Regions from separate parts of the Mycobacterium parmense genome, predicted to be linked through region 1. Evidence: predicted binding sites of a transcription regulator. Region 1 holds the regulator's gene; the other holds the start of a gene.
What was found. The regulator HspR, encoded in region 1, represses chaperone genes until heat shock. The targets are predictions, from matches to a motif close to ANNTGAGTNNNNNNNACTCANNT.
Positions count from the first base shown of each region.

Region 1 (14,408 bases):
GCATGTCCCTCAGGGTGGGCCGGCACGGAAGTGCGGTCACGCGTAGTCGACTACTCGCCTCGGTCGGACCCAGCTCAGGCGAGCAGATCCCAGTTGCGGGCGAGGTTGTCGGGAATGTCGAACGGCGCCCGCTCGCCGCCCCGCTCCATCGTGAAGAGCGCGCCCAGCAGATCGCGCCCGATCGTCGGGGCCATGCGCGACATCAGGTGGTAGCGCAGCAGGTCGCGTTCGACGCGGCCCAGGGCATGCACCAACAACCAGTCGGCGGCGCGCGCGAGCGGGCCGGGGCGCTCGGCGAGCGTCGACTCCGGAACCCCCAACTGCTCGGCGGTCTCGTCGCCGATCAGGTGGCGGATCAGCGCCGGGATCGTGCCGTCCAACCGGCGCAGCGGTGTCAGTTCGTCCAGCAGCTCGAGCAGGGCCCGGGTGAGCTCCCGCCCTTCCGGTGACGCACTGAACTGCCGGCGCCGGATGGCGTCGACCAACGCGGCGGCGTCGGGCACGTCGCGCACCAGCAGCTCGTCGCGCACCCCGAGCAGGTGCCCGATGACGTTCCACAGGTGCAGGTAGGCGCGCATGTCCCGGGCGCCCACGCGCACACCGAGGCGACGCATCGGATCGGCGAAGACATACGAGAAGGCCAGCAACGTCCCCGCGAGGTCCTCCTGGTTGATCGGCGTCCCCCAGTCGGCGTGCCACATGCCGGGCGCCTGCTCGTTGCGGGCCTTGATCAGGTGGCGGACGGCCGCGTGCATCAGGCGCACGCGCTGAATGGTGCGCCGGCCCTTGCCGTTCTCGTCGAGGCCACCGGCATTGAGCGAATCGATGAGGAATTGACCGGTTTCCATCACCCGCCGGCGCGCGTCGGTGTCGAGCCGCGCGGTCAGGTACAGCACCTTCACGCCCTTGGCCGCCGCGTACGACGACGGCAGCGACGCGCAGAACAGGCAGGCCGCGACCTGCACGCCCCACGTCTCGAACAATCGCTGCCCGCGCGCGATCAGGGCCGGGTCGGCCCACTCGGGCAGGGGCAGGGTCTCGACGAGGTAGGCCCTGATCTCCGCGGGCAGCTCCTCGGGCACCGGCTGATCGACGCGGACCAGCGTCCGCATCAGCGCGTTGACCGCGTCAACTCCGCCCCCCTCAAGCACCGCAGCGACCGGCGCGTCGGCCAGCGGATCGCCCAACCCGCGCATGCGATCCAGCAGCGTGTCGGTCCACCTCGAGCCTGCGCTGACGCTGCACGTATCGCTCGCCATGCGAGCAGCGTGTCAGAGATTTGTCCCGCTGCCACGAGTAGTCGGCTACGCGCGCGGGCCCGCTCGCAGCATCTCGACGAGCTCCTCGCGCGACCCGGCGCCCAGGCGCTGGTAGGCGCGGTACACATGTCCTTCGACCGTGCGCACCGACGTGACGAGCCGCTCCGCGATCTCCTTGTGCGACAGGCCCGCGGCGACGAGCTCGATGATCTCGCGCTGACGGTCGGTCAGCGGCTGGCCGATCGGGTTGCGCAGCGCCGGTGTGCACAGGCCGCCGCATTCGGTGGCCAGCTCCTGCGCCACCGCCGCGGCGTACAGGCTGCGCTTGCGCTGCTGGTTGCGGCTGAAGGCCACGGCCGCCTGGGCGGCGACGTCGGCCGCCGCGGCGCGGTCGCCGATCGCCCGGTAGTCGGCCGACGCCTTCAGCAGCCCCTCCCCGTCGCCGGTCGCGAGCGAATCAGTATGCCGCGCAACGGCACACGCCAGCGGAAATGCCAGGATGTCGGCCAGCTCACGCGCGCGCGCCGCCCCCGACGCGTCGCCCCACTGCGCCGCCGCCTGCAGGCAGGCCACCTCGTGCGTCGGCTGCTCGCGCGTCCGCGCGTCCTCGCGGGCCGCGCGGACGATCGACGTGGCGTCGGCCAGTCGTCCGCCGGCCGCGAGTGCCCAGCCGCCGGCCAGCGCAAGACCGGTCTGCATGAACAGGTAGTCAGCCGGAACGTGTTGTCGCGCTTGCCTTATCGCCTCGTCCGCCGCGTCCGCCTCGCCCAGCTTCGCGTGCGCCTCGGCCAGCGCGAAGCAGCTCGCCGCCCGCAAGCCCGTTGTGACACTGTGCTTCTGCGCCCCGGCCTGGGCCTCGTGCAGCAGCGTCAGAGCGGCGCGCAGATCGCCGCGGACCAGCTCGGCCTGGCCGAGCAGGAACGCGAGATTGGCGTAGGCCAGGCCTGGCACGTCGCGGACCGACTCGGCCAGCTGCTGGGCCGCCCGCACGCATTCGTCGATGCGCCCGTTGAGCCGGCAGGCGCGGGCGTAGACCGCGCCGTACCAGAACCGCATGGGTGACGCCTGAAACGACGTGATCGCGCGGTCCATGGCCCGCCCCACCATCTCGGAGATGTCGGTGATCTTGCCGAGCGCACCCTGGGCGGTGGTCAGCGCGACGGACGCCAGCATCGCGTGGAAGTCGGGCAGCGTGGGAGAGCTCAGCGCCGCCCGCGCCTTGTCCGCCGCCGAGCCGCAACGAGCCATGACGGCGTCGACGCACGCTTCGACCGCGGCGCGCTCGGCGCGCTGCGCCTCCGATTCCGGCGTCGTCGCCAAGCCGTCGAGGATCGCGGCCGCGTCGCGGGGGCGGCCCAGGTTCCACACCAGGTTCGCCGCGCGCACGGTGGCCCAGTGATGTCCGTCGGGGTCGTCGACGCCGATGCCGGCGAGGATCGCCTCGGCCTTCTCGCCGTGCCCGCGCCCGGCCAGGCTGATCGCGCGCAGCCCCTCGGCCTCGCTGATCCCCGCCTCGGCCGCGGCGGCGGCGAATCGGTCGGACAGGTCGAGATCGAGCAGCGTCATCGCGAGCTGCGCCGCCCGCAGGTACAGCTGCGGGTCGGGCGGAAGGTCCGATTCCAGCGTCAACAGCGCCCGGCGCACGGTGGCCGACACGTCGGCGTCGGCGTGCCGGGCCAGGCGCTGCGCGAGCCGGCCGCGGATGCGCGACAGGTACATCTCGCTGGCGACGGCGCGGCGAAGCTCGCCGAACAGCGGATGGGCCAGCCGGGCCAGGAGCCGGGGGCCGGTGCGTTCCACGATGACCAGGCCCAGGCGCTCGGCCTCCTCGAGGTCCGCGCGGGCCACCAGGTCGCAGAGCACGTCGACCGCCAGCGGCTCGTACTGCGAGAGGGTGTCGACGACCGCCGCCACCTCGGGCTGCAGCCGGCTCAGCTGCCGGCCGACCATGTCGCCGAGGCTGTCGGAGACCGCGACGCGCTCGTCCCACATCCACACCCCGGCCACCTGCTTGATCGCCCCGGCCGCGATCTGGTCCTTCAGCAGCTGGCGCACGAACAGCGCGTTGCCGCCGGTCAGTTGCCAGAATCGCCGGGCGCTGCGGCTGTCCACGGCGCCACCGAGCGCACCCTCGATGATCCGGCGCACGTCAGGGGCCGAAAGGGGTTGCAGATCAAGGCGCGCGAGCAGCTCGTCCTTCCACAGGGCCGTGATGGCGTCGGCCTCGTCGCCGCCGGTGCGCACCGTGACCAGCAACCGGGTGCCGCGCGCCTGCGCCAGCTGGTGGATGACGTGGGCGGACAGCCCGTCCAGCAGGTGCGCGTCGTCGACGCCGATCAGCACCCGGCCGCGACGTTGCTGCTCGATGAAGGAGTTGATGACCCGCCGCACGCCGGAAATCGGGTCGGGCACCGCGTCGCAAATCGACGGGGTGAATGCGCCCAGCGGCAGTTGTCGCGCGGACTGCGTTCCCACGATCCAGTACGTCCGCTCACCGGACGCCTCCGCACGAGCCAGCACTTCGCGTGCGAGCCTGGTCTTGCCCACTCCCGCCGCCCCGGCGATGACGGCGCCCGACGAATTGCCGACTCCGCTGAGCGCTCGGCGAATTGCGGCTAATTCGCTGTCACGCCCTGTCAGCAAATCGGCGCCGATCACCGGCCGAATATAACGCCTATCGGCGAACAAACGGAACGACAATCTTTGCTGGGCGCCGGGAGAGCTTGGAAGATCAGCGCCGCGGCTTCCAGACCACCAGAGCGGTGCTCTTGGGCACCACTGCGATGTCGCGGCGCTGGCCGGCACGCAGTTGCGCGATTTCCTCGGTCATCTCCTTCACCCGCGACTGCAGCGCCTCGACCTGGTTGGTCAGCTCGATGATGCGCTTGATGCCGGCGAGGTTGACCCCCTCGTCCTGCGACAGCCGCTGCACCTCACGCAGCAGATCGACGTCGTGCTCCGAATAGCGCCGTCCCCCGCCGGAAGTGCGGCGCGGGCTGACCAGGCCGAGGCGGTCGTAGGTGCGCAGGGTCTGCGCGTGCATGCCCGCCAGCTCGGCGGCCACCGAGATCAGGAAGGTCCGCGCCTCATCCTTGCGGGAGTTGCGCGGGTTGCCGGAATTCACCGCCATCAGCGATTACCCGCCCATCCGGCGCGTGGGTTGAAACCACTGGCACGCTCGGCTTCCGCGTAGGCCTCGAGGGCCTCCATCGCGGCACCCTCCAGGTTGGGCGGCACCGCGACCTTCACGGTGACCAGCAGGTCACCGTTGCCGCCGCCGCGCTTGGGCACACCGCGCCCGCGCACCCGCAGGATGCGCCCGTCGGCGGTGCCCTTGGGCACCCGCACGCCGACCTTGCCGTCCAGCGTGGGCACCGAAAGGGTGGAGCCGAGGGCCAATTCGGTGAAGCTGACCGGAACGGTCACGGTGAGGTCGTCGCCGTCGCGGCCGAACACCTTGTCCGGACGCACGTGGACGGTCACATAGAGGTCACCCGACGGCGCGCCGCGCAGCCCGGCCTCGCCCTGACCGGGCAGCCGGATGCGCTGGCCGTCCTCGACGCCGGGCGGGATCCGCACGTTGATGGTGCGGGTGCGCGTCGTCACGCCGGTGCCCTTGCACTCGTCGCACGGGTGCTCGATGATCGAGCCGCTACCGCGGCAGTCGGTGCACGGCTCGGAGAAGCCGAACGCGCCCTGGTTGCGGTTGATCACGCCCGATCCGTTGCAGGTGGGACACACCTTGGGGCTGGTGCCCGGCCGCGCGCCGCTGCCGTGACAGTTGGTGCACGGCGCCGGGCTGGTGAGCCGCAGCGGCATCGCCACGCCCTTGGCCGCCTCGACGAAATCCAGCTCCGTTTCGGTCTCGAGGTCGTTGCCGCGGCGCGGCCGGCTGGGCCGCGCGCCCGCACCCCGCCCGAACAGGCCGCCGAACAGGTCGCCGATGTTCGCCCCGCCGCTGCGGCCGGCGGCGTCGAAAAGGTCGTTGAGGTTGAACTCCGCGCCGTCACCGCCGACGTTGAAGCCACCGAATCCCCCGCCGTCGAACCGGCGTCCGCCGAAACCGCCGCCCGCGAACAGGCGGCGGGTCTCGTCGTACTCCTTGCGCTTGGCCGGGTCCGACAACACGTTGTGCGCCTCGGAGACGGCCTTGAAGCGTTCGCCGGCGGCGGGATTGTCGGGATTGGCGTCAGGGTGCAGGTCGCGCGCCAGCTTGCGGTAGGCGCGCTTGATCTCTTCCGGGCTGGCGTCAGAGGAGACGCCCAGCTCCTTGTAGAAGTCCTTCTCGACCCACTCACGCTGGGCCATGTCGCGTCACCCCCTCTCACCTCTCTCGTGTTCTGCTGTGCTGATTGTGTGGTCTAGTCACCGGGTTCGCCGGGGTTATCGCCCGATTCGGCCGGCGCGGCGCGATCGCCCGCCACCGCGTCCGCCACGGTGTCATCCACCGTGTCGACGACCCCGACCAGCGCGTGCCGCAGGACCTGGTCGCCCAGTTTGTAGCCCTGCCGCATGACGGTGCCGATCACCGGGCGCGAGCCGTCGCCCTCGTGCTGGACCGCTTCGTGCAGCACCGGGTCGAAGTCCTCGCCCTCCTCGCCGAACGCCGTCAGTCCGAGCCCGGACAACGCGCTGTCCAGCTTGTCGGCCACCGACTTCAGCGGGCCCGAGTCCAGGTCGCCGTGCTTGCGCGCGCGGTCGAGATCGTCGAGCACGCCCAGCAATTGATTGACGACGGCCGCCTTGGCCCGGTCCGCCGCGGCCTGCTGGTCGCGCAGCGCGCGCTTGCGGTAGTTGGCGAAGTCGGCCTGCACCCGCTGCAGATCGGCGGTGAGCTCGGCGACTTTGGTGTCGGCCGGGCCTGCCTCCGATCCCGTGGGCGCGGCCGCTCCCGGCGCCCCTCCCGGCTGGGCGCCGGGAGGGGCCTGCCGCACTTCTCCGGTCTCCGGATCGATGCGCCGCTTGTCGGTGACCGTTACCTGTTCCGGGTGTCCTTCGCTCACTTGGACTCCCGGTCGTCGTCGACCACCTCCGCGTCGACAACGTCGTCGGCCGAGCCGGCCGAGCCGGACTCGGGGCCGCCGGCCTGGCCGCCCGCGGCCTGCGTGGCCTCGTAGATCGCCTGGCCGAGCGCCTGGGACTCCTGTCCCAGCTTCTCCATCGCCGACTTGATCGCGGAGATGTCGGTGCCTTCCAGCGCCGACTTGGCTTCCGCCACAGCCGCATCCACCTTGTTCAGGGTGTCCTCGGGGACCTTGGGTCCGCCTTCGGCGCCGCGCTGTTCGGTGACGAACTTCTCGGTTTGATAGACCAGCGTCTCGGCCTGGTTGCGGATGTCGGCCTCCTCGCGGCGCTGACGGTCCTCCTCGGCGTGGGCCTCGGCGTCCTTGATCATCCGGTCGATCTCCTCCTTGGACAGGCCGGAGCCCTCCTGGATCTTGATCGTGTTCTCCTTGCCGGTGCCCTTGTCCTTGGCCGTGACGTGCACGATGCCGTTGGCGTCGATGTCGAAGGTGACCTCGATCTGGGGCACGCCACGCGGGGCCGGCGGAATGCCGGTCAGCTCGAACGAACCGAGCAGCTTGTTGTGCGAGGCGATCTCGCGCTCACCCTGATAGACCTGGATCTGCACCGACGGCTGATTGTCGTCGGCCGTGGTGAAGGTCTCCGACCGCTTGGTCGGGATCGTGGTGTTGCGCTCGATGAGCTTGGTCATCACGCCGCCCTTGGTTTCGATACCCAGGCTCAGCGGCGTGACGTCAAGCAGCAGAACGTCTTTCACCTCACCCTTGAGGACGCCGGCCTGCAGCGCGGCGCCCACGGCCACCACCTCGTCGGGGTTGACGCCCTTGTTGGGCTCCTTGCCTCCGGTGAGCTCCTTGACCAGGTCGGTCACCGCGGGCATGCGGGTGGAACCACCCACCAGCACCACGTGGTCGATCTCGGAGACCGAGATGCCGGCGTCCTTGATCACCGACTGGAAGGGCTGACGGGTGCGGTCCAGCAGGTCTTGGGTGATCTTCTGGAACTCGGCACGGGTCAGCTGCTCGTCGAGGAACAGCGGGTTCTTGTCGGCGTCGACGGTGATGTAGGGGAGGTTGATCGAGGTGCTCTGGCTGGAGCTCAGCTCGATCTTGGCCTTCTCGGCGGCCTCACGCAGCCGCTGCATGGCCATCTTGTCCTTGGTCAGGTCGATGCCACTGGTGGCCTTGAATTTGTCGACCAGCCAGCTGACTACGCGGTCGTCCCAGTCGTCGCCACCGAGGTGGTTGTCACCGCTGGTCGCACGGACCTCGACCACGCCCTCGCCGATTTCGAGCAGCGAGACGTCGAACGTGCCGCCGCCCAGGTCGAAGACCAGGATGGTCTGTTCCTTCTCGCCCTTGTCCAGGCCGTAGGCCAGCGCCGCGGCGGTGGGCTCGTTGACGATGCGCAGCACGTTCAGGCCGGCGATCTGGCCGGCCTCCTTGGTCGCCTGGCGCTGGGCGTCGTTGAAGTAGGCGGGCACGGTGATGACCGCGTCGGTGATGTCCTCACCGAGGTAGGCCTCCGCGTCGCGCTTGAGCTTCATCAGAACCCGCGCACTGATCTCCTGCGCGGTGTATTTCTTACCGTCGATCTCGATGGACCAGTCGGTGCCCATGTGCCGCTTGACCGAACGGATGGTGCGGTCGACGTTGGTCACCGCCTGGTTCTTGGCGGGCTGACCGACCAGTACCTCGCCGTTGCGGGCGAAGGCGACGATGGACGGAGTCGTCCTCGAGCCCTCGGAGTTGGCGACCACGACCGGGTCGCCGCCTTCGAGAACTGCGACGACGGAGTTGGTGGTCCCGAGGTCGATACCGACCGCACGAGCCATAGTGATTCCTCCTGAGTAGTAGAGCTTTCTGTCGTGGCACTATGCTGAGTGAACCCCGCTCAAGACTGCCTCCGCCTCCGTGGCGGTGTCAAACCAAGCTTGAGTGTGGTTCGCTCAACTTATCGATCATGCCAACGGTGGGCACCGCCGTCTTGTTCCCGGCGCGCGCCGAGCCTGCCGGAGTTGCCGGCGCCGAACGTTCCCGGTGCGCGAGACGGCCGTCGCGCTTTGCCGATCAGGTGCCGATCGTGTACCGATCAGCTGCCGATCGCCCGGTGATCAGACGCCGACCGGACGGTGATCATCTCCTCCATCAGCGCCAACAGCGCACGCGCCGCGGCGCTCGGCGGCCGCATCGCCGAGGTGGCGACGTAGAGCCGCCACTGCATGTCGTGGTCGGCGATCTTGACCGTCGCGAGGCCGGAGTCGTCGATCTCGTCGAGGATCGACCAGCTCAGGAATCCGATACCCAGGCCGTTGCGGATGTAGGTCGCCGCCGTGCCCAGGTCGGCGACCTCGAGCGCGACGGTCCGGTCCACACAGGCGGCGGTGAACGCGTTGTCCACCACCGTCCTGGTGCCGTAGCCGGGCGGGCTGTCCACGAACGACATTCCGGCCAGCTCGGCCAGCGGCACCGAGTCCCGTTGCGCCAGGGGGTGGTCGGCGGGAACGACCAGGAGCAGGGGCACGGCGGCGACCAGCCGTGCGTGCAGGTCGGCCGGCGCCGGGCCGGTGAAGACCAGGAAAGCGACGTCGAGGTCGCCGTCACGCAGCTGCCGGGCCAGGCCGGCCGACCCGGCTGCGGCGGCCCGCAGGTGCACAACCACCTGCGGGTGCCGGGCGTGCAGCTCGGACAACAGCGTGGGCAGATCGATGACGCCTATCGAGGTGAGCGTCCCCAGCGTGACCGTCCCGCAGACCGACCCACAGGTGGCGTTGACGGCATCCTTGGCGGCGCGCGCCGCGTCGATGGTTTCTCGGGCGCGGGGCCGCAGCACCTCGCCGGCCGGGGTCAGCGTCACACCCGCCGGGCCCCGGGCGAACAGCTCGGCGCCGAGCTCACGTTCGAGGGCCTTGATGGTGGCCGACACCCCGGACTGGACGACGTGGAGCCTCTTGGCGGCCTCGGTGAAGCTGCGGTTGTCGGCGACGGCCAGGAAATACTCCAGGTGGCGAAGCTCCATGCTGCCATTATTACGATTTCCGATAAGACCTATCAAAACATGTCATTGGCGCTGATCGCCTCGCCGCAAATATCGTACGCATGTCAAACGATTTGGACGGTGCCCCTTGACTCAGCAAGCCCCTCCCCTGACGAGCATCAGGACCCGGTGGTCCTCGCCGTCCACCGACGACCAGTTCGTCGTCGAGAACCCCGCAACCGGTCAGACGGTGACCGTTGTCCAGGGCGCCGGGCCCGAAGAGGTGGACCAGGCCGTACGCGCCGCCCACGCCGCGCACCTGCACTGGAAGCGGCGCCCGGCGCGGGAGCGTGGCCGGCACCTGCGCCGGATCGCCGAGGTGATCCGCGCCAACGCCGACGAGATCGCCGGGCTCGAGTCGCTGGAGATGGGCAAGCCCGTCAGCCAGGCGCGCAATTTCGACGTCGAGGCGGCGATCTCGATCTTCGAGTACTTCGCCAGCATGGTCGAGGTGCTGCCCAGCCAGGCCCGCGACTACGGCCCGGTCGTGGACATGACGATGCTGGAACCGTACGGCGTGATCGCCGGCATCGTGCCGTTCAACTGGCCCCCCATCCACACCGCCGGGAAGGTCGCCCCGGCGCTGGCCGTCGGCAACGCCGTGGTCCTCAAGCCGCCGGAACAGGCCCCCTCGGTGGTGCTGCGGATGGTCGAATTGATGCAGTCGGTCCTGCCGGACCGCGTGGTGCACGCCGTGGCGGGCCGGGGCCAGGTGGGCGCCGCACTCGCCGGGCACCGGCTGGTGGGCAAGGTGTCCTTCACCGGATCGCCGCGAACGGGGGCGTCGGTGCTGCGGACCGCCGCGGGCAACCTCACCCCGACCCTCATGGAACTGGGCGGCAAGAACCCGTTGCTTGTCTTCGACGACGCGGATCTGCACGCCGCCCTGCTGGCCGCCGTCGACGGCGGATTCTTCAACCAGGGCGAAGCCTGCACGGCCGCGTCCCGAATCCTGGTGCAGGAGAACATCTACGCCGAGTTCGAAGAGAAGCTCTGCGCCGCGGTGAGCCGGCTGAAGGTGGGCGACGGATTCGACGCCAACACCGACGTCGGGCCGTTGGTCACCCGCGACCAGCAGCGGCGGGTCCTCGACTACCTGCAGATCGCGGTCGACGAGGGCGCCCGCATCGCCGCCCAGGCGCCGCTGCCCGGCGATCCGCGGCTGGCGGACGGGTTCTACGTCGCGCCCACCGTGCTCGCCGACGTCAGCCCACGCATGCGGGTGGCCCGCGAAGAGATCTTCGGCCCGGTGGTCTCCCTGATCCCGTTCAAGGACGAGGAAGAGGCCGTGCGCATTGCCAACGGCACCCCGTTCGGACTGGTCGCGTCGGTGTTCACCGCCGACGGCGACCGAGCGCTGCGGGTGAGCCGGCAGATCCGCGCCGGGGGCGTGTTCGTCAACAACTATCAGCGCATCGCCATCGGCACCGGCTTCGGAGGGGTGGGCCACAGCGGCTTCGGGCGCGAGCACGCCCAGGAGACGCTGGCGGAGTACGGCTACACCAAGACGATCCGGCTGGCCGCCAACCGCGACGAGCTGTCTTATTGGAGCGCAGCGGCCCGGGTGCTCGACGCCTGAGCGTGGGTTACCCTGAGCCTTCCAGGGGCCACGCCGCAGGAGCTTGATGCAACCCGTAGATGACGCCGCCGAGCGGCTGACCCGCGAAGACACGGGCTATCACAAGGCCCTCAAGAACCGCCAGCTGCAGATGATCGGCCTCGGCGGCGCCATCGGAACCGGGCTGTTCCTCGGCGCCGGGGGAAGGCTCGCGTCGGCGGGGCCCGGGCTGTTTCTGGTGTACGGCGTCTGCGGCGTCTTCGTCTTCCTGATCCTGCGCGCGCTGGGCGAGCTGGTGCTGCACCGTCCCTCCTCGGGTTCCTTCGTTTCCTATGCACGCGAATTCTTCGGAGAGAAGGTGGCATTCGCGGCCGGCTGGATGTACTGCCTGAACTGGGCGATGACGGGGATCGTGGACACCACCGCGATCGCGCACTACTGCCACTACTGGAAGACGTTCGACCCGGTGCCGCAGTGGACCCTCGCGCTGGTCGCGCTGCTGGTGGTGCTGTCGATGAACCTGATCTCGGTCAAGCTCTTCGGCGAACTGGAGTTCTGGGCCTCGCTGGTCAAGGTGCTGGCGCTGATCACGTTCCTGGTCGTCGGCACGGTGTTCCTGGTCGGCCGCTTCAAGGTGGACGGCCGCGACACCGGGCCGTCGTTGTGGGCCGACCACGGCGGTCTGCTGCCCGCCGGCCTGGTGCCGCTGGTGCTCGTCACCTCGGGGGTGGTATTCGCTTACGCCGCAGTGGAATTGGTTGGCATTGCGGCCGGGGAGACGGTGAACCCGGAGAAGATCATGCCGCGCGCGATCAACTCGGTGGTCTTTCGCATCGCGGTCTTCTACATCGGCTCGACGGTGCTGCTGGCCCTGCTGCTGCCGCACACCGCCTACCAGAACCACGTGAGCCCGTTCGTGACGTTCTTCTCCAAGGCGGGTTTCAGCGGCGCGGGCAACATCATGAACCTGGTGGTCCTCACCGCCGCGCTGTCCAGCCTGAACGCCGGGCTGTACAGCACCGGGCGCATCCTGCGGTCGATGGCGATCAACGGCAGCGGCCCGAAGTTCACCGCGCCCATGTCCAAGAACGGCGTGCCGTACGGCGGAATCCTGTTGACCAGCGCCGTCGGCCTGCTGGGCATCGTGCTCAACGCGGTCAAGCCGAGCCAGGCGTTCGAGATCGTGCTGCACCTCGCCGCCGTCGGTGTGGTGGTGGCCTGGGGCACGATCGTGGCGTGCCAGCTGCGCCTCTACCGGCTCTCCCGCCGCGGTGCCTTGCAGCGGCCCGACTTCCGGATGCCGCTGGCCCCCTACAGCGGCTACGTCACGCTGGCCTTCCTGGCCGGCGTCCTGATCCTGATGCTGCTGGACAAGGTGCAGGGCCCCTGGCTGCTCGGCGCGATCGTGCTCGGGGTCCCCGCGCTCATCGGCGGCTGGTTCTTGGTCCGCCACCGCGTCCAGGCCATCGCCGAAGACAGTGCCGCCTCGGCCTCTCCGCGCACGGATCCCCCGCTCGCGGCCTGAACTCGCCTCGGTCACGGTGGGGTAAACGTGGGCGCGTCACTGCGGTCGCTTTACCCGCCCGCTGCGTAGTCTGAGGCGCGAAATTCGAGATTTCGGGAGTTCAGGTGCGGTTGTCGCAGAAGGCGCGGTGGGGCATGGCCGGTGGGTCGTTGCTGCTGTCGCCCGTGCTGGTGAGCGCCATGCCGGTGTCCGGCTGCAGCTCCAGCATCGAGGGCAGGCCGGTCGCGTCGCCGGGGGCAGGAGGGCCCACCGAGCCCACGTTTCCCACGCCGCGCCCGTCGTCGTCGCCGCCGCCGACCAGCAGTCCCGCGCCCGGTTCGTCGATCGCGCCGACCAGCCCCACCACCCCGGGGGCCGCGATCCCGCTACCGCCGGACCAGAACGGCTACGTCTTCATCGAGACCAAGTCCGGCATGACCCGCTGCCAGATCAACAACGACAGCGTCGGCTGCGAGGCTCCGTTCACCAACTCGCCGATGCAAGACGGTGAGCACGCCAACGGCGTGAGCGTCACCGCGGGCGGCACCGTCCAATGGGTGCTGGGCAACCTGGGCTCCATCCCGACCGTCACCATCGACTACAAGACCTACGAGGCCCAGGGCTGGACCATCAACGCCACGCCCGACGGCACGCGTTTCACCAACGACCACACCAAGCACGGCATGTTCGTCAGCATCGAGAAGGTCGACACGTTCTGAGCGCCTGTCAGTACCATCGGTGCCGTGGCACGCAACGGCCCACCGGGGGACGATTTTCACGATCAGCCGACCCAGCATGCCAATTTCGGCGCCGGCGCAGTTCCGCCCGCCGTCGAGGCCCCGCCGCCCTCCACCGGGCCGCCGGCGCCCGGTCAGTTCCCGCAGACCGACTCGTTCGGCCCGCTGGACGACCTCGACCCGGACGCCGAGCCCAAGCCCTGGTACCGCAGGCCCGCGATGCTCATCGCCTGGCTTGTCGTCGTCGTGATCCTGATCGGCCTGATCATCTTCGGCATCGTCGAACTGCTCCAGGGCCAGCAGGGCACCAGCAAGACCCCGACGACCAGCACGACAAGCACAACCTCCCCGACCACCACGACGACCCCGTCCACCACGACCACCACACCACCGCCGTCCAGCAGCGCGGTCGCCCCGCCGCCGGAACAGCCGACCTACCAGCCGACCCGCCAGCCCACCCAGCAGCAGCCACCGCCGACGCATCACCTGCCGCATTTGCACCTGCCCTCGGTGATCACCATCCCGGAGGTGCCGACGGTGATCACGGTGCCGCCCGGCCTGCGCTGACGCGCACCTACACTCGCGGAGATCCACGACAACTGACACAGGGGTGCGCGATATGAGCGAGTCGCTCGGGCTGTCGGTCGGCGCGGCCAATCTGGTCGCGGTGCGCGCGGGTCACGCCCCGTTGCGCCGCAGTTCGGTGCTGACGCTGTTCGAGCACCGGCCCACCGAAGTCGGCCTGCCCGAAGAGAATCCGAACCTGACCGAATCCGGACTGGTGCTGCGGGGCTTCGTCGAAAGGGTCGGCGACCCGTCGCCGTTGGTGGCCGCCGACGGGACGAAGTACCTGGGCGAGGTGCTGACCGTCGAGGCCATCGAGGCCATGGCGCGCGCGGTCGGCTACGGCACACCGGTCACCATCGCCGTCCCCTCGTACTGGTCACAGGCCCAGTTCAGCGCGCTGCGCGAGGAATTCTTCGCCCAGCCGGACCTCGAACGCGACGGCGTGCCGCCGACGCTGGTCTCCGACGCCACCGCCGCGCTGGCCGGACTGCGCACCCAACCCGGCTTCCCCACCGACGGTGCCGTCGCGGTGTGCGATTTCGGCGCCGGCGGCACCAGCGTCACGCTGATGGGCGCCCGGCCGGGGTCCGGGCCCACCGGCTCGACGCTGCGGCACACCGAATTCTCCGGCGACGCCATCGATCAGCTCGTCGCGGAGCACGTGCGCGCACCGGCCGCGGACGCGACCGTCGCCGACCTGGGGGCCACCACGCGAATCGGCT
Region 1 is NZ_AP022614.1:3,668,088-3,682,495, forward strand. Features, by position in the region: gene G6N48_RS16985 (cytochrome P450) at 1-4, opposite strand, end outside; gene G6N48_RS16990 (oxygenase MpaB family protein) at 75-1,259, opposite strand; gene G6N48_RS16995 (LuxR C-terminal-related transcriptional regulator) at 1,305-3,917, opposite strand; gene G6N48_RS17000 (heat shock protein transcriptional repressor HspR) at 3,991-4,389, opposite strand; gene dnaJ (molecular chaperone DnaJ) at 4,389-5,567, opposite strand; gene grpE (nucleotide exchange factor GrpE) at 5,621-6,262, opposite strand; gene dnaK (molecular chaperone DnaK) at 6,259-8,118, opposite strand; gene G6N48_RS17020 (LysR family transcriptional regulator) at 8,376-9,302, opposite strand; gene G6N48_RS17025 (aldehyde dehydrogenase family protein) at 9,409-10,899, shown strand; gene G6N48_RS17030 (amino acid permease) at 10,946-12,403, shown strand; gene G6N48_RS17035 (hypothetical protein) at 12,508-13,101, shown strand; gene G6N48_RS17040 (hypothetical protein) at 13,126-13,686, shown strand; gene G6N48_RS17045 (Hsp70 family protein) at 13,739-14,408, shown strand, end outside.

Region 2 (14,408 bases), 2.2 Mb from region 1:
GCTTCTCGGTCGACGCGAGCGCTGGTATGGCCGCGGCCGCCACGACAATCACCACCACCGAGATCGGCACGTTGATGTAGAACGCCCACCGCCAGGACAGGTAGTCGGTGAAGTAGCCGCCGAGCAGCGGTCCCACGACCGTGGTGACCCCGAAGACGGCCCCCAGGATGCCCTGGTAGCGGCCGCGATCGCGGAGCGGGACGACCTCCCCGATGAGCGCGCTGGCCGTCACGGTGATCCCGCCGCCGCCGATGCCCTGCAGCGCACGCGAAGCGACCAGCATCCCCATCGACTGAGCAAGCCCGCAGATCGCCGAGCCGATGACGAAGAACACGACCGCCGCCTGGAACACCCGCTTGCGGCCGAACACGTCGCCGAGCTTGCCGACCAGGGCGGTGACGATCGTCGACGCCAGCAGGTAACTCGTCACGACCCAGGATTGGTGTCCCGCGTCACCCAGGTCGGCGACGATCGTCGGCAACGCCGTCGCCACGATGGTCTGGTCCAGCGCCGCCAGCAACATGCCGAGCACGATCGCGACGAAGATGAGGTTGCGCCGCTGCGGACTGATCAGCTCGCTGCTCGACGCGGTGTCCGGGGTCGCCGGGACAACTTCCTTCGGGCGTGTCATACCTGCCGAAGGTTAGTCGAAGGCCGGTCAGTCGCCCCCCTGCTGGGAGCCCGGCGGCCGGGACACGCACTGCGCCGAGTACAGCTCCTCGCCGAGCTTGCCCATCAGCTCGAGCTGCGTTTCCAGGTAGTCGACGTGAAGTTCCTCGTCGGCCACGATCTTCTCGAACAGGTTGGCCGTGGTGGTGTCCTGCTTCTCGCGGCACATGATGATGCCCGGTTTGAGGCGGTCGAGCACCTCGTACTCGATCGCCAGGTCGGCCTCGAACTGCTCGCGCAGCGTCTGGCCGATCCGCAACGAGAAGAGCCGCTGGTAATTGGGCAGGCCGTCGAGCAGCAGGATGCGATCGGTGATCGCCTCGGCGTGGCGCATCTCGTCGAAGGATTCCGCGCGGGTGTGCTCGGCCAGCTCCGTGAAACCCCAGTTGTCCTGCATCTTGGAGTGCAGGAAGTACTGATTTATGGCGGTGAGCTCGCTGGTGAGCTGCTCGTTCAGCAGACGCAGAACGTCCGGATCGCCTTGCATGTCTCTCCTCCCGTGGGCTGCCATTCGGCCGCGGCGGGTGCTGGGCTGGAGCACACCGCGCCGGGCCTGTAGTCGCACTTTGCCATGCGGGGATGCAATCTTCCAGGAAGGTATGGCTGCGCTCAGTGTGTCGGGTGGGTCGCGCGGGGTGGTCGCTTAGCTGCGAAGTTAGGTTAGACTCCGCTAAACAAGTTAGGTTAGACTCCACTAATATGCGGCTCGTGGATGCGGCACCGTCGAAAGGGACTCCCCTGATGCATGACGCGTCACGGAAGGCCGATCCGCGGGGGTCTGGCAAGAGCGTCGTCGAATCCGGCGAAGGGAATGTGGATCACGTGCGAGGGGTGCGCTGATGTACGTGTGCCTGTGTGTCGGGGTCACCAATCAGACCGTGTCGGATGTCGTCGCGCGCGGTGCGTCGACGTCCAAGGAAGTCGCCGCCGCGTGCGGCGCCGGCGGCGACTGTGGGCGGTGCCGGCGCACGGTGCGGGCGATCATCGCCGCGGCGGCCGAACTCGAGACCGCCCAGTCGGCGTAGCGCTGGGGCCGGTCAGCGGCCGGTGTCAGCGGCCGGTGTTGAAATCGGCGAGCGCCGCGGCGTTGGCCTGCGCACCCATCAACTCGGCGAAATGCGCGTTCTCCCGGGCGCCGGCAGCCGCGATCTCCGGGCGGACCGGCTCCATCATCGTGTGTTTGACCGCCATCAAACTCGAAATGGGCCGGGAGGCAAGGACTTCCGCGTGCCTGCGCGCCTCGGGCAGCAACTCCTCCGGTTCGCATATCCGCCAGACCAAACCCATCCGCAACGCCTCGGGGGCGTCGACCCACTCCGAGGACATCAACAGCCAGGCCGCGTTCTGCCGGCCCACCAACTGCGGCAGCAGGTACGACGACGCCGCCTCGGGCGCCACCCCGAGGCTGGTGAAGGGACACTTCAGCCGCGCCGTCGAGGACATGAACGCCAGGTCGGCGTAGCCCAGGATGGTGGCGCCGATGCCCACCCCCACGCCGTTGACCGCGCAGATCAGCGGCTTGGGGAAGGCGCTCAGCGCGTCGATCAGGCCGGTGAAACCGTGCTTGCCCGGGGTGAAGCCCGGATCGGTGATGCGGGCCTGCATCTCGCCGAGGTCGGTGCCCGCGGAGAAGCCGCGGCCCGCGCCGGTGAGCAGGACGACGGCGACCTGCGGATCGTCGGCGGCGGCCAGCAGCGCGTCGGCGGTGGCGTCGTAGAGGGCCTCGTTGAAGGCGTTCAGCGCCTCGGGGCGGTTCAGGGTGAGGGTGCGAACCCGCTTGTCGTCATCGATCTGCAGTATCACGGCAGCAGCCTAGCCAACGTTCGTCGGTCAGCCGTTGCCGTAGACGCGCGTCGGGTCGATCAGCACCACCGCGCGGCCCTCCCGGGCCATCACCCGGTCATATTCGTCCCAGTCGTCGTGCGTGCCGCCCGCGGCGGTGAAGACCTCGCGCAGCAGCAAGCGCAGTTGGTCTGCGCCGGTGAGCCAGGGCGGCGTGTCCTCGGGGCCGGCCAGTTCCGCGCGGCCCTCGACGGTCGCCCACCGCCACCCGCCGCGAAACGTGACGGCCAGCTGCGGACGTGCCCGCAGGTTGGCGAGCTTGACCTTGCCGTAGGTGGCGAAGCCCAGGACGGGTTGACCGGTGGCCGGGTGTGGGAGCAGGCCGACGTTGACCAGCGACGCCTGCACCGTCGCGTCGGCGCGCACGGTGGACACCACGGCCAGCCCGTTCTCCGCCGTGGCCAGGGCGACGGCGTCTTTCAATGTCGTCATCGGGCCTCCTCCGTGAAAGGTGACTTGACGACGTAGCGACTGGTGGGAACCGTGTCGATGTTCTCGTTGGCCCCGAAAGCCGCGGTGCTGGCCACCATCTGGGTGATCCTGTTCTGCAAGTCGGCGTCGTCGGCGGCCCCGAAGAAAGCCTTGATGTCGGTGATCGCCTCAGAAGGAAACAACTCTTCGACGATGCCCGCGATTCCCGGCGCCTCGGCGGTCAGCGCGCGCACCACCCAGTTCTGGGTGTAACCGAAGGTCGACTGTGTGTCGATGGCCACCGACGTGTGGTCACGCTGCCACCGGGTGAGCCAGGTGGCCTGATCCAGCTCGGCAGGGCGCCGCAGCAACGCCACGTTGGCCAGTCCCGGTGTGCGGCAACCCGGCTGGCCGCTGGGGGCCGCCAGCGGGACGGACTCGGTCACCAGATAGGCGGCCAGCCGGTCGCATTCCCGGCTGAGCAGCTCGAGCGCCGCCGCCATCTGTTCGCCGTAACACTGCTGGGTCCACATGCTCACCACCGCCGCGACGGGCGGGTCCAGCGTGGTGAGCGTCATCACCGACGCGCGCACGGCACCGTCGCGGACATTGACCGACAGCCCGGGCAGCCCCAGCCCCAACAGGGACTCGGCGACGGGTCCGCGCTGCCGGGCGCACCATTCGTCATCCGGCTCGTCACCCATCAGCACGGCGATCACCTTTTCCATAGGCCGAACTTACTGCCTGACCAGGCGTACCTGGTGTTCGCCGCTGATCAGCTTCCCGATCGTCGCGGCCAGCCGCCGGTAGGAGTCGTCGCGTCCGCTCGACGAGCGGTAGACCAGGCCGATGCGGCGCCCCGGACGCGGCCCGGCGAACTGCGCGAGCCCGAGGCGGCTGCGTGCCGCCTCGACCGGCACCGCCGTCTGCGGGATCAGCGTCACCCCCAGGCCACCGGTGACGCACTGCACCGCGGTCGCCAGCGAGGCGGCGCGGGTGTTGGCCAGCTCGGCGCGTATGCCGGCCTTGTGGCAGACCTCGAGCGCCTGATCGCGCAGGCAGTGCCCGTCGTCGAGCAGCAACAGCGGCAATTCGGCCAGCGCCGCCGCGGGGACCCGGCGCTTGCCCGACAGCGAGTGGCCCGGAGGCAGTGCCAGCACGAAGTCCTCGTCGTAGATGGGGATGGCGGTGACGCCGGCGGCGTCGGCGGGCAGCGCAATCAGCGCCGCGTCCAGCGCCCCTTCGCGCAGGACGGTCAGCAACCGTTCGGTCTGGTCCTCGACCACCCGCAACGTCAGACCGGGCAGTTGCACCGACAGCCCGGCGAGCACCGTCGGCAGCACGTAGGGGGCGACGGTCGGGATGAGTCCCAGCCGCACGTTGGCCTGCAGCGGATCGGACGAGCCCGCCGCCGCGGCGGTGAACGCGTCCATCGCCTCCACCACGGCCTGGGCGTGCGGGAGCAGTTCCGCCCCCTCCGCCGTGAGGAAGACCCGCCGCGTCGACCGCTCGACCAGTTGGGTTCCCAGGCCCGCCTCCAGCGCGGCGAGCGCCTGCGACAACGTCGACTGGCTGACACCGAGAGCGGTTGCGGCACTGCTGAAATGCCGCTTCTCGGCCACCGCGGCGAACGCCCGCAGGCCGGCGACTGTCGGCTGATAAGTCTTATCGGTCATGGCTATGAGTCTAGTGGTAAATATCACCTTTACCTGACACTGAATGTTCGGCACCATCATGGGTACACAACAAATTGTTTGTACCCATTCCAAAAAGGAGCGACATGGCTTTGCTGACGATCGGCGATCAGTTCCCCTCCTACCAGCTCACCGCGCTGATTCCGGGCGATCTGTCGAAAGTCGACGCCCAGGACCCCAGCGACTACTTCACCACCGTCAGCAGCGACGACCACGCCGGCAAGTGGCGCGTGGTGTTCTTCTGGCCCAAGGACTTCACCTTCGTGTGCCCGACCGAGATCGCGGCGTTCGGGAAGCTGAACGACGAATTCTCCGACCGCGACGCGCAGGTTCTCGGCGTCTCGATCGACAGCGAGTTCGTGCACTTCAACTGGCGCGCTCAGCACGAGGACCTCAAGCAGCTGCCCTTCCCGATGCTCTCGGACATCAAGCGCGAACTGAGCCTGGCCACCGGCGTCCTCAACGCCGACGGTGTCGCCGACCGCGCCACGTTCCTGGTCGACCCCAACAACGAGGTCCAATTCGTCTCCGTCACCGCCGGTTCGGTGGGCCGCAACGTCGAAGAGGTCCTGCGGGTGCTCGACGCGCTGCAGTCCGACGAGCTGTGCGCCTGCAACTGGCGCAAGGGCGACCCGACGCTCAACGCCGGCGAGCTGCTCAAGGCCTCCGCGTAGTCATGAGTGTGGAAAACCTCAAAGCCGCACTCCCCGAATACGCCAAGGACCTCAAGCTCAACCTCGGCTCGATCACCCGCAGCACCGAGCTGAACGAGGAGCAGCTGTGGGGCACGCTGCTGGCCAGCGCGGCGGCCACGCGGAATGCCCGGGTGCTGGCCGAGATCGGCACCGAGGCGGCCGACACCTTGTCCGGCGAGGCGTACAACGCGGCGCTGGGGGCCGCCTCGATCATGGGCATGAACAACGTGTTCTACCGCGGCCGGGGCTTCCTGGACGGCAAGTACGACGACCTGCGGGCGGGATTGCGGATGAACATCATCGCCAATCCCGGCGTGGACAAGGCGAACTTCGAGTTATGGTGCTTCGCCGTGTCGTCGATCAACGGGTGCCCGGACTGCGTTGCCGCTCACGAGCACACGCTGCGTGAGGCGGGCGTGAGCCGGGAAACCATCCAGGAAGCGCTGAAGGTGGCGGCGATCGTCGCCGGCGTGGCGCAAGCGATGGTGGCCTGCGAGACGCTGGCCAACGTCGGCTGACCCCGCCACTGTGACGCGTCCCGTTACCGGACCAGCCTGGGTCGAGCACGCGATCTGGTGGCAGGTCTATCCGCTGGGATTCGTCGGCGCGTTTCCCGCGTCCCCGTCATTCGGGCCGCCGCAGCCCGGCGAACACCGGCTGCGGCGGCTCGTCGACTGGTTCGACCATGCCATCGCCCTCGGCGCGTCGGGCGTGGCGCTGGGACCGGTATTCGCCTCGCGCACACACGGATACGACACGACCGACCACTACCGCATCGATCCCCGCCTCGGTGACGACGCCGACTTCGACCATCTGGTGGCCGAGGGCAGGCGAAGGGGGTTGCGCATCCTGCTGGACGGCGTCTTCAACCACGTCGGCGTCGACTTCCAGCGTTATCGCGAGGCATCCGGGGACGGGGCCGCGGCACGCTGGTTTCGCGGACGGCCGGGGCGCTTTGACACCTTCGAGGGCCACGGCGACCTCATCGCCCTCAACCACGACAACCCCGAGGTTATCGACTACACCGTCGACGTGCTGTGCCACTGGCTGGCGCGCGGGGCGAGCGGTTGGCGTCTGGACGCGGCTTACGCTGTGCCGGAACGGTTCTGGGCCTCGGTGTTGCCGCGGGTGCGTGAGCGCCATCCCGACGCGTGGTTCGTCGCCGAGCTCATCCACGGCGACTACTCCGCGGTCGTCGATGCCGCCACCTTCGACTCCGCAACCCAATACGAGCTGTGGAAGGCCATCTGGAGCAGCCTCAACGACGGTAACTTCTTCGAGCTCGACTGGGCGCTGCAGCGGCACAACGAATTCCTGACCCGCTTCTCTCCGCTGACCTTCGTCGGCAACCACGACGTGACCCGGATCGCCAGCCGCCTCGAGCGGCGCGAACACGTGGCTCACGCGCTGGTGCTGGCGCTGACCGTCGGGGGCGTGCCCAGCATCTACGCCGGCGACGAGCTCGGGTTTCTCGGTGTGAAAGAGGAGCGCTTCGGCGGCGACGACGCCGTGCGCCCCGAGTTCGGCTCTCCCCCGGTGCCATTGGATGCGATGGGTGCCGAAACCTGGGCGCTGCACCAGTTCCTGGTCGGGCTCCGCCGCCGGAACCCGTGGCTGCATGCGGCGTCGACGAGTGCGCTGCGCCTGGAAAACCGGTGCTACGTCTACGAAACACGTCGCGGCGACGACGTCCTGCTGGTCGCGCTCAACATCGACGACGAGCCGTTGCGGCTGAGGCCGGCCGAAGTGGGCGTCTCGCGGGCCCGGGTCGTCGGCGGATCCGCCGCGCCGCCGCCAGAACTCGTGGACGAGGTGGTCGTCGAGCCGCACGGCTGGCGAATTCTGGGCCCCGCCTAGGCGGAAGTGGTGGGCGAAACTAGGTCTTCGGCAGCCGCGCCAGCGTCGCCTCGTCCCGGCGGCCGTCGTAGTACTTGTCCAGCAGCGCGACGAATTCCTCGTTGTCAGCGGTGGCGGCGGCGAACAACGTCATCGACGAGCGCAGCTTCAGGTCGTCGGGTGAGCCGAAGATCGCCCCGATCGGCCGGCCACCCACGTCGTTGACCAGGCGGGTGCACTCACGCAGCCGCGGCCCCAACACGTCATGTGCCAGGTACGCGCCGGCTTCCTCGAGCGAGGAGATGCCGTAGCGCGTGGCCATCGCGCTGGCACCCAGGCCGCGCAGCTGCGGGAAGACGAACCACATCCAGTGGGTGCGTTTGCGTCCGGCGCGCAACTCGTCGACGACGTCTGCGTACACCGGGCCCTGCGCGTCGACGAAACGCTTCAGATCGAACGGGTCGTCCATATGAGTACGGTGACACATATGGCCGTCAAACGACGAGTGCCCAAGGTGCGCGACCTGGCGCCCCTGATCCAATTCAAGAAGCCGCAGTTCGATAGCGCCAAACGCCGCCTGGCCGCCGCGTTCACCATCGCGGACCTGCGGCGCATCGCCAAACGGCGCACGCCCAGGGCGGCGTTCGACTACACCGACGGCGCCGCCGAGGACGAGCTGTCCATCGAGCGCGCGCGACAAGCGTTCCGCGACATCGAATTTCACCCCACCATCCTGCGCGACGTGACGAAGGTGTCCACGGGGTGGAACGTGCTCGGTCAGCCGGTCGCGTGGCCGTTCGCGATCGCCCCGACCGGCTTCACCCGGTTGATGCACACCGAGGGCGAGGTCGCCGGCGCGCGGGCGGCAGCGGCGGCCGGGATCCCGTTCTCGCTGTCCACCCTGGGCACCACCGCCATCGAAGACCTGGTGGCCGCCGCCCCGCAGGGGCGCAAGTGGTTCCAGCTCTACATGTGGCATGACCGCGAGCGCTCGATGGCGCTGGTGCGGCGCGCCGCCGACGCCGGATTCGACACCCTGCTGGCCACCGTCGACGTCCCGGTCTCCGGAGCGCGGCTGCGTGACAACCGCAACGGGATGACGATCCCACCGACGCTGACGATTCGGACCATCCTCGACGCGGCCGGGCACCCGAGGTGGTGGTTCGATCTGTTGACCACCGAGCCGCTGGCCTTCGCGTCGCTGGACCGCTGGCCCGGCACCGTGGCCGAGTACCTGAGCACGATGTTCGACCCGAGCCTGACCTTCGACGACCTGGAGTGGATCAAGGCGCAGTGGCCCGGCAAGCTCGTGGTCAAGGGCATCCAGACGCTGGAAGACGCTCGCGCTGTCGTCGATCGCGGCGTCGACGGCATCTTGCTGTCCAACCACGGCGGGCGGCAGCTGGACCGGGCGCCGGTGCCTTTCCATCTACTGCCCACAGTGGCGCGCGAACTCGCCGGTGACACCGAGATCCTGGTGGACACCGGGATCATGTCCGGCGCCGACATCGTCGCGGCGATCGCCCTCGGTGCCCGCTGCACGCTGGTCGGGCGGGCTTACCTGTACGGGTTGATGGCCGGCGGCCAGGCGGGCGTCGCCCGCGCGATCGAGATCCTCTCCGAAGGGATTGCCCGGACCATGCGCCTGCTCGGGGTCGCCTGCCTGGAAGAGCTTTCGCCCAGGCACGTCACGCAGCTGCGGCGGCTAAGCCCCATCAGCCCGCCGGTGTGACGCTTGCCCGCCAGTGTGCGGCTGGCCGCACACTCGCGATCGAATGTGCGGCTGGCCGCACATTCGGCCCCGGAAGGAGCCCGAGGGAACAAACCGGCGCCGGGCTGGGTTAAGCGCATCAGACTCAAGTTTTGGAGGATCGATGGCTGAAGCCAAGTCCGTGCCGGTGCTGTTCGTCACCGACACGATCGTGTTGCCCGGGATGGTCGTGCCGGTAGCGCTCGACGACGCCGCGCGTGCGGCGATCGACGCCGCTCAGGCGAGCGAATCGGGGCAACTCCTGATCGCACCCCGGCTGGAGGATCGTTACCCCTCGCACGGCGTGATCGCGAAGATATTGCAGGTCGGCCGCATCGCGGGCGGCGGCACCGCGGCCGTCGTGCGCGGTGAGCGCAGGGCGCAGATCGGCGCGGGAGCGTCCGGGCCGGGCGCGGCGCTGTGGGTCGAGGTGACCGAGGTCGCCCAGACGCCGGTGACCGACGAGGTCAAGGCGCTGGCGGCGGAATACAAGAAGCTGTTGCTGGCCATGCTGCAGCGTCGTGAGGCCTGGCAGATCGTCGACCACGTCAACAGCCTGACCGACCCTTCGGCGCTGGCGGACACCTCCGGCTACGCCTCCTACCTCACCGACGTGCAGAAGCGGCAACTGCTCGAGACCGTCGACGTGGCCGAGCGGCTGCGGGTGCTGATCGACTGGACCAGCGGCCACCTGGCCGAGGTCGAGGTCAACGACAAGATCGCCGAGGACGTGCGGGAGGGCATGGAAAAGACGCAGAAGGAGTTCCTGCTGCGTCAGCAGCTGGCCGCCATCCGCAAGGAGCTCGGCGACATGGACCCCGACGGTGCCGGCAACTCAGCCGACTACCGGGCCCGCGTCGAGGCCGCCGAGCTGCCCGAGAACGTGCGCGAGGCCGCGCTGCGCGAGGTCGGCAAGCTGGAGCGGTCCAGCGACCAGAGCCCGGAGAGCAGCTGGATTCGCACCTGGCTGGACACGGTGCTGGATCTGCCGTGGAACGTCAAGACCGACGATTCCACCGACCTGGGGGCCGCGCGGGAGATCCTGGACGCCGACCACCACGGGCTGGACGACGTCAAGGACCGCATCGTCGAGTACCTGGCCGTGCGGGCGCGCCGCGCGCAGCGCGGGCTGCAGGTGGTCGGCGGCCGCGGTTCGGGCGCGGTTATGGTGCTGGCCGGGCCTCCCGGGGTCGGCAAGACGTCACTGGGCGAGAGTGTGGCAAGGGCGCTGGGCCGCAAGTTCGTGCGCGTGGCCCTGGGCGGGGTGCGCGACGAGGCCGAGATCCGCGGCCACCGGCGCACCTACGTGGGGGCGTTGCCGGGCCGCATCGTGCGCGCGATAGGCGAGGCGGGTTCGATGAATCCCGTTGTGCTGCTTGACGAGATCGACAAGGTCGGCTCCGACTACCGCGGCGACCCGAGCGCCGCGCTGCTCGAGGTGCTGGACCCGGCGCAGAACCACACGTTCCGGGACCACTACCTGGACCTGGACCTGGACCTGTCCGACGTGTTGTTTTTGGCCACCGCCAACGTCATCGAGAACATCCCGTCGGCGCTGCTGGACCGGATGGAGCTGGTGGCGATCGACGGCTACACCGAGGACGACAAGGTCGCCATCGCGCGCGACTACCTGCTGCCCCGGCAGCGGGAGCGGGCGGCGCTCAGCGACGACGAGGTGACCGTCACCGACGCCGCGCTGCGCAAGATCGCCGCCGACTACACGCGCGAGCCCGGCGTGCGGCAGTTCGAACGACTGCTGGCCAAGGCGTTGCGCAAGGTGACGACGAAGCTCGCCTCCGAAAGTGGGCCCGTTACCGTCGACGAGCCGGATCTGGTTGATTACCTGGGCCGTCCGCGGTTCACGCCCGAGTCGGCGGAGCGCACCGCGGTGCCGGGCGTGGCCACCGGTTTGGCCGTCACGGGCCTCGGCGGTGATGTGCTCTACATCGAGGCCGGGGCGACCGACGGCGAGGCGGGGTTGCAGCTGACCGGTCAGCTGGGTGACGTGATGAAGGAGTCGGCGCAGATCGCGTTGTCCTACGTGCGCTCCCACGCCGCGGAACTCGGTGTCGACCCGTCGGCGCTGGACCGGCGCATCCACGTGCACGTGCCCGCCGGCGCCGTCCCGAAGGACGGTCCGTCGGCCGGTGTCACCATGGTGACCGCGCTGGTGTCGATGGCCACCGGGCGTCAGGTCCGCTCCGACGTCGGCATGACCGGCGAGGTCACACTGAACGGACGGGTGCTGCCGATCGGCGGCGTCAAGCAGAAGCTGCTGGCGGCCCAACGTGCCGGACTGTCAACGGTGTTCATCCCGGCGCGCAACGAGCCGGATCTCGATGACGTGCCCGCCGAGGTGCTCGGGGCGCTGACGGTCAAGCCGATGGCCGACGTCGCCGAGATCGTCGCGCAGGCCCTGGAGCCGGCGACGCACAGCGCGGCGGCGGCCTGATCCCGCTGGGCGGGCGTGACACTCGGCGTTAAGGTCTGCGGGTGGCCTACGACGAGGACCTCGCCGACAGGATTCGCGAACTCCTCGGCGCCGAGCGCGGCGTCGAGGAGAAGCGCATGTTCGGCGGCCTGGCGTTTCTGATCAACGGCAACATGTCCGTCGCCGTAAGCGGGCAGGGCGGGCTGCTGGTCCGCGTGCCGCCGGACGACACCGACGAACTGCTGCAACGCGCCCACGTCCATCCCATGGTGATGGCGGGACGCGAGACCCGCGGCTGGCTGCGCGTCGAGACCGCCGGGGTGAAAACCCGACGCCAGCTGCACGGCTGGGTAACCCGCGGGGTGGGCCACGCGCGCAGCCTCCCGCCGAAGTGACGGCCCCGGTTTGCCGGGAGCCGGTGCGGGTAGGCGGTGCGGCATGGACAAGCCGAAGCAGATCGTCGAAAGGCTGCCCGAGGTCGCCGGAACGACCTACGCAGCCGAGGCCGGGATCAAGCTCGACGACAAGCCCATGCCCCTGTTCCAGCTCCTCGTGCTGTGCATGCTCGCGAGCAAGCCGATCGACGCCACCATCGCCATGGGCGCCGCCCGGGAGTTGTTCAAGGCGGGCCTGCGCACGCCGAAGGCGGTGCTGCAATCGGATCGCCGGACCATGATCGACGTGTTCGGCCGTGCGCACTACGCGCGCTACGACGAGAGTTCGGCCACCCGGCTCACCGAGATGGCCGAGCGGGTCCGCGACGACTACTCCGGGGACCTTCGCGAACTCGCCGTCCGTTGCGAGCACGACCCCGCGACCGCGAAACGTATGCTCAAGAAGTTCAAGGGAATCGGCGACACCGGCGCCGACATCTACCTGCGCGAAGTCCAGGACGTGTGGACCTGGGTGCGGCCCTACTTCGACGACCGCGCCACCGCCGCGGCCAAGAGCCTGGGCCTGCCCGACTCGCCGGCGAAGCTCAAAGCCCTTGCTCCGCAAGGTAGTGCGCGGCTCGCCGCCGCGCTCATCAGGGTGTCGCTGGACGACGACGTGCGCCGGCAGGTGATGGGCTGAACGGCGGTGACGATACGGATCGGCACCTCCGGGTGGTCCTACAACCACTGGACCGGCGTGCTCTACCCCCCCGGGTTGCCGCAAGCCCGCCGGCTGGCCCGCTACACCGAAGTCTTCGACACCGTCGAACTGAACGCGAGTTTCTACCGCTGGCCCAAGGATTCGACGTTCGCGGGCTGGCGTGATCAACTGCCCGAAGGGTTCACCATGTCGGTCAAGGCGCACCGCGGGCTGACCCACTACCGGCGCCTGGCCAACGCCGAACCGTGGATCGAGCGCTTCGAGCGGTGCTGGCAGGTGCTGGGTGACCGCCACGGCGTGCTGCTCGTGCAGCTGCACCCCGAGCAGCAGCGCGATGACGAGCGCCTGGATTCCTTCCTGCGCAGCGTCCCCCCGTCGATTCGGGTGGCCGTCGAGCTGCGGCACCCGTCGTGGAACGATCCGGCCGTGTACGCGGTGCTGGAACGTCGCGGGGCCGCGTACGTGGTGATGAGCGGAGCGGGTTTGCCGTGTATCCCACGGGCCACCACCGACCTGGTGTACGTGCGGATGCATGGGCCCGATCCGGACGCGATGTACGAGGGCTCGTACCCCGATCAGGATCTGCGCCGGTGGGCGGCTCAGATCGCCGAATGGGACTCAGACGGTAGGGATGTCTGGATGTACTTCAACAACGACCTGGGCGGCCACGCCGTGCGTAACGCGCTGAGCCTACGAGACCTGTTAGGTTGAACCGCTTTCCGGTTCAACGGGCTGCCACGCCCCGGGGAGTTCCCTCATCCTGCCGATGGCCGGCAACCTTCAGGTGTGGCGACCGGCCTCTTGGGCGAGTTGCACGCGGCTGGTCAGTCCAAGCTTGGTGTAGACGTGGGTGAGGTGGGTTTGCACGGTGCGTGGTGAAACGAAAAGCCTTGCGGCGATGTCGTTGTTGGCCAGTCCTTCGCTGACCAGGCGTACGACGTCGCGTTCGGTGGGGGTGAGCGACGCCCAGCCGCTGGCCGGGCGTTTGCGCTGGCCGCGGCCGCGCTGGGCATAGGCGATCGCCTCCTGTGTGGAAAGGGCCGCACCCTCGGCCCAGGCAGCGTCAAAGGCATTGCTGCCCAAAGCGTTACGGACTTCTGTCAGCCAGACCTCGTAGCCGTCGTTCCAGACCTTGAACCGCACCTCACCGACGCGTTCCCGGATGCCGTGTGCCGCGCCGAACAGCCGCGCCGCTTCGCGGTGGCTGCCGCCATGCCCGGCCAGAGCGGCGAGGCACTCCAGGGTGTCGCAAATGCCCAGGTGCGCCCCGAGCTCGGCCACACGCGCGAGCGCGTCGCGGGCGTCGCGTTCGGCCTGCTCCGGCTCACCCTGGGCGATCGCCACCCGTGCGCGTGTGCTCAGCGCCAACATCATGATCCATCCGGGCGCCGTTGCGACCGCTTCGTCGGCCCAGCGCCGAGCGGCGATCAGATCCCCGCCTGCCTGTGCGGCCGCTGCAACGATGGGGCGCAGGTGCGCCGCAAAGCCCGGCGCGAAATTCCCGTGCTTCCAGGCCGCCGCGGTCGCGTCGCGCGCAGTCCCGACGTCGCCGGCGGCCAGGGCCGCATTTGCCAACGCATAAAAACCAACGCTGGCGATAAGCGAGCCAAACTCGGATACGGACTCCAGGCTGGCGTCGGCCGCGGCGCGGGCCGCGTCTGGCTTCCCCTGCCGTGCCAGCGCGGTGCCCTGGTGCGCGAGGCTCACCGCCGCGTGGACCCCATCGTGGCTGATCTTGGCCTCTGCGGCCACCGCGCGGAATTGTGCGACGGCTCCAGCCAGATCGCCCTGGTAAACCTGGGTCAAACCCAGGCACATGCGGCAGTGGCGCGAGGCGAATCGATCGCCGATCGCGTCGGCGAGGTCGCGTCCTTCTTCGGCTGCCACGCGCGCCGCTATCGGGTCGCCGGCGGCGATCGCCGCCGCGGCCTGCTGGGCCCGTATCTGGCTCAGCCGCCACTTGTCGTGCAACTCCCGGACGAGTC
Region 2 is NZ_AP022614.1:1,448,340-1,462,747, forward strand. Features, by position in the region: gene G6N48_RS06665 (MDR family MFS transporter) at 1-631, opposite strand, end outside; gene bfr (bacterioferritin) at 659-1,156, opposite strand; gene G6N48_RS06675 ((2Fe-2S)-binding protein) at 1,509-1,694, shown strand; gene G6N48_RS06680 (enoyl-CoA hydratase/isomerase family protein) at 1,720-2,472, opposite strand; gene G6N48_RS06685 (TIGR03618 family F420-dependent PPOX class oxidoreductase) at 2,500-2,943, opposite strand; gene G6N48_RS06690 (EthD domain-containing protein) at 2,940-3,650, opposite strand; gene G6N48_RS06695 (hydrogen peroxide-inducible genes activator) at 3,660-4,598, opposite strand; gene G6N48_RS06700 (peroxiredoxin) at 4,703-5,290, shown strand; gene G6N48_RS06705 (alkyl hydroperoxide reductase) at 5,293-5,829, shown strand; gene G6N48_RS06710 (alpha-amylase family protein) at 5,840-7,168, shown strand; gene G6N48_RS06715 (DUF1810 domain-containing protein) at 7,188-7,616, opposite strand; gene G6N48_RS06720 (alpha-hydroxy acid oxidase) at 7,635-8,879, shown strand; gene lon (endopeptidase La) at 9,022-11,349, shown strand; gene G6N48_RS06730 (TfoX/Sxy family protein) at 11,391-11,723, shown strand; gene G6N48_RS06735 (HhH-GDP family DNA glycosylase) at 11,767-12,402, shown strand; gene G6N48_RS06740 (DUF72 domain-containing protein) at 12,409-13,134, shown strand; gene G6N48_RS06745 (helix-turn-helix transcriptional regulator) at 13,204-14,408, opposite strand, start outside.
Region 2: a site for HspR is predicted at 8,987-9,009, ahead of lon (endopeptidase La). Genes of this name have one in related genera too.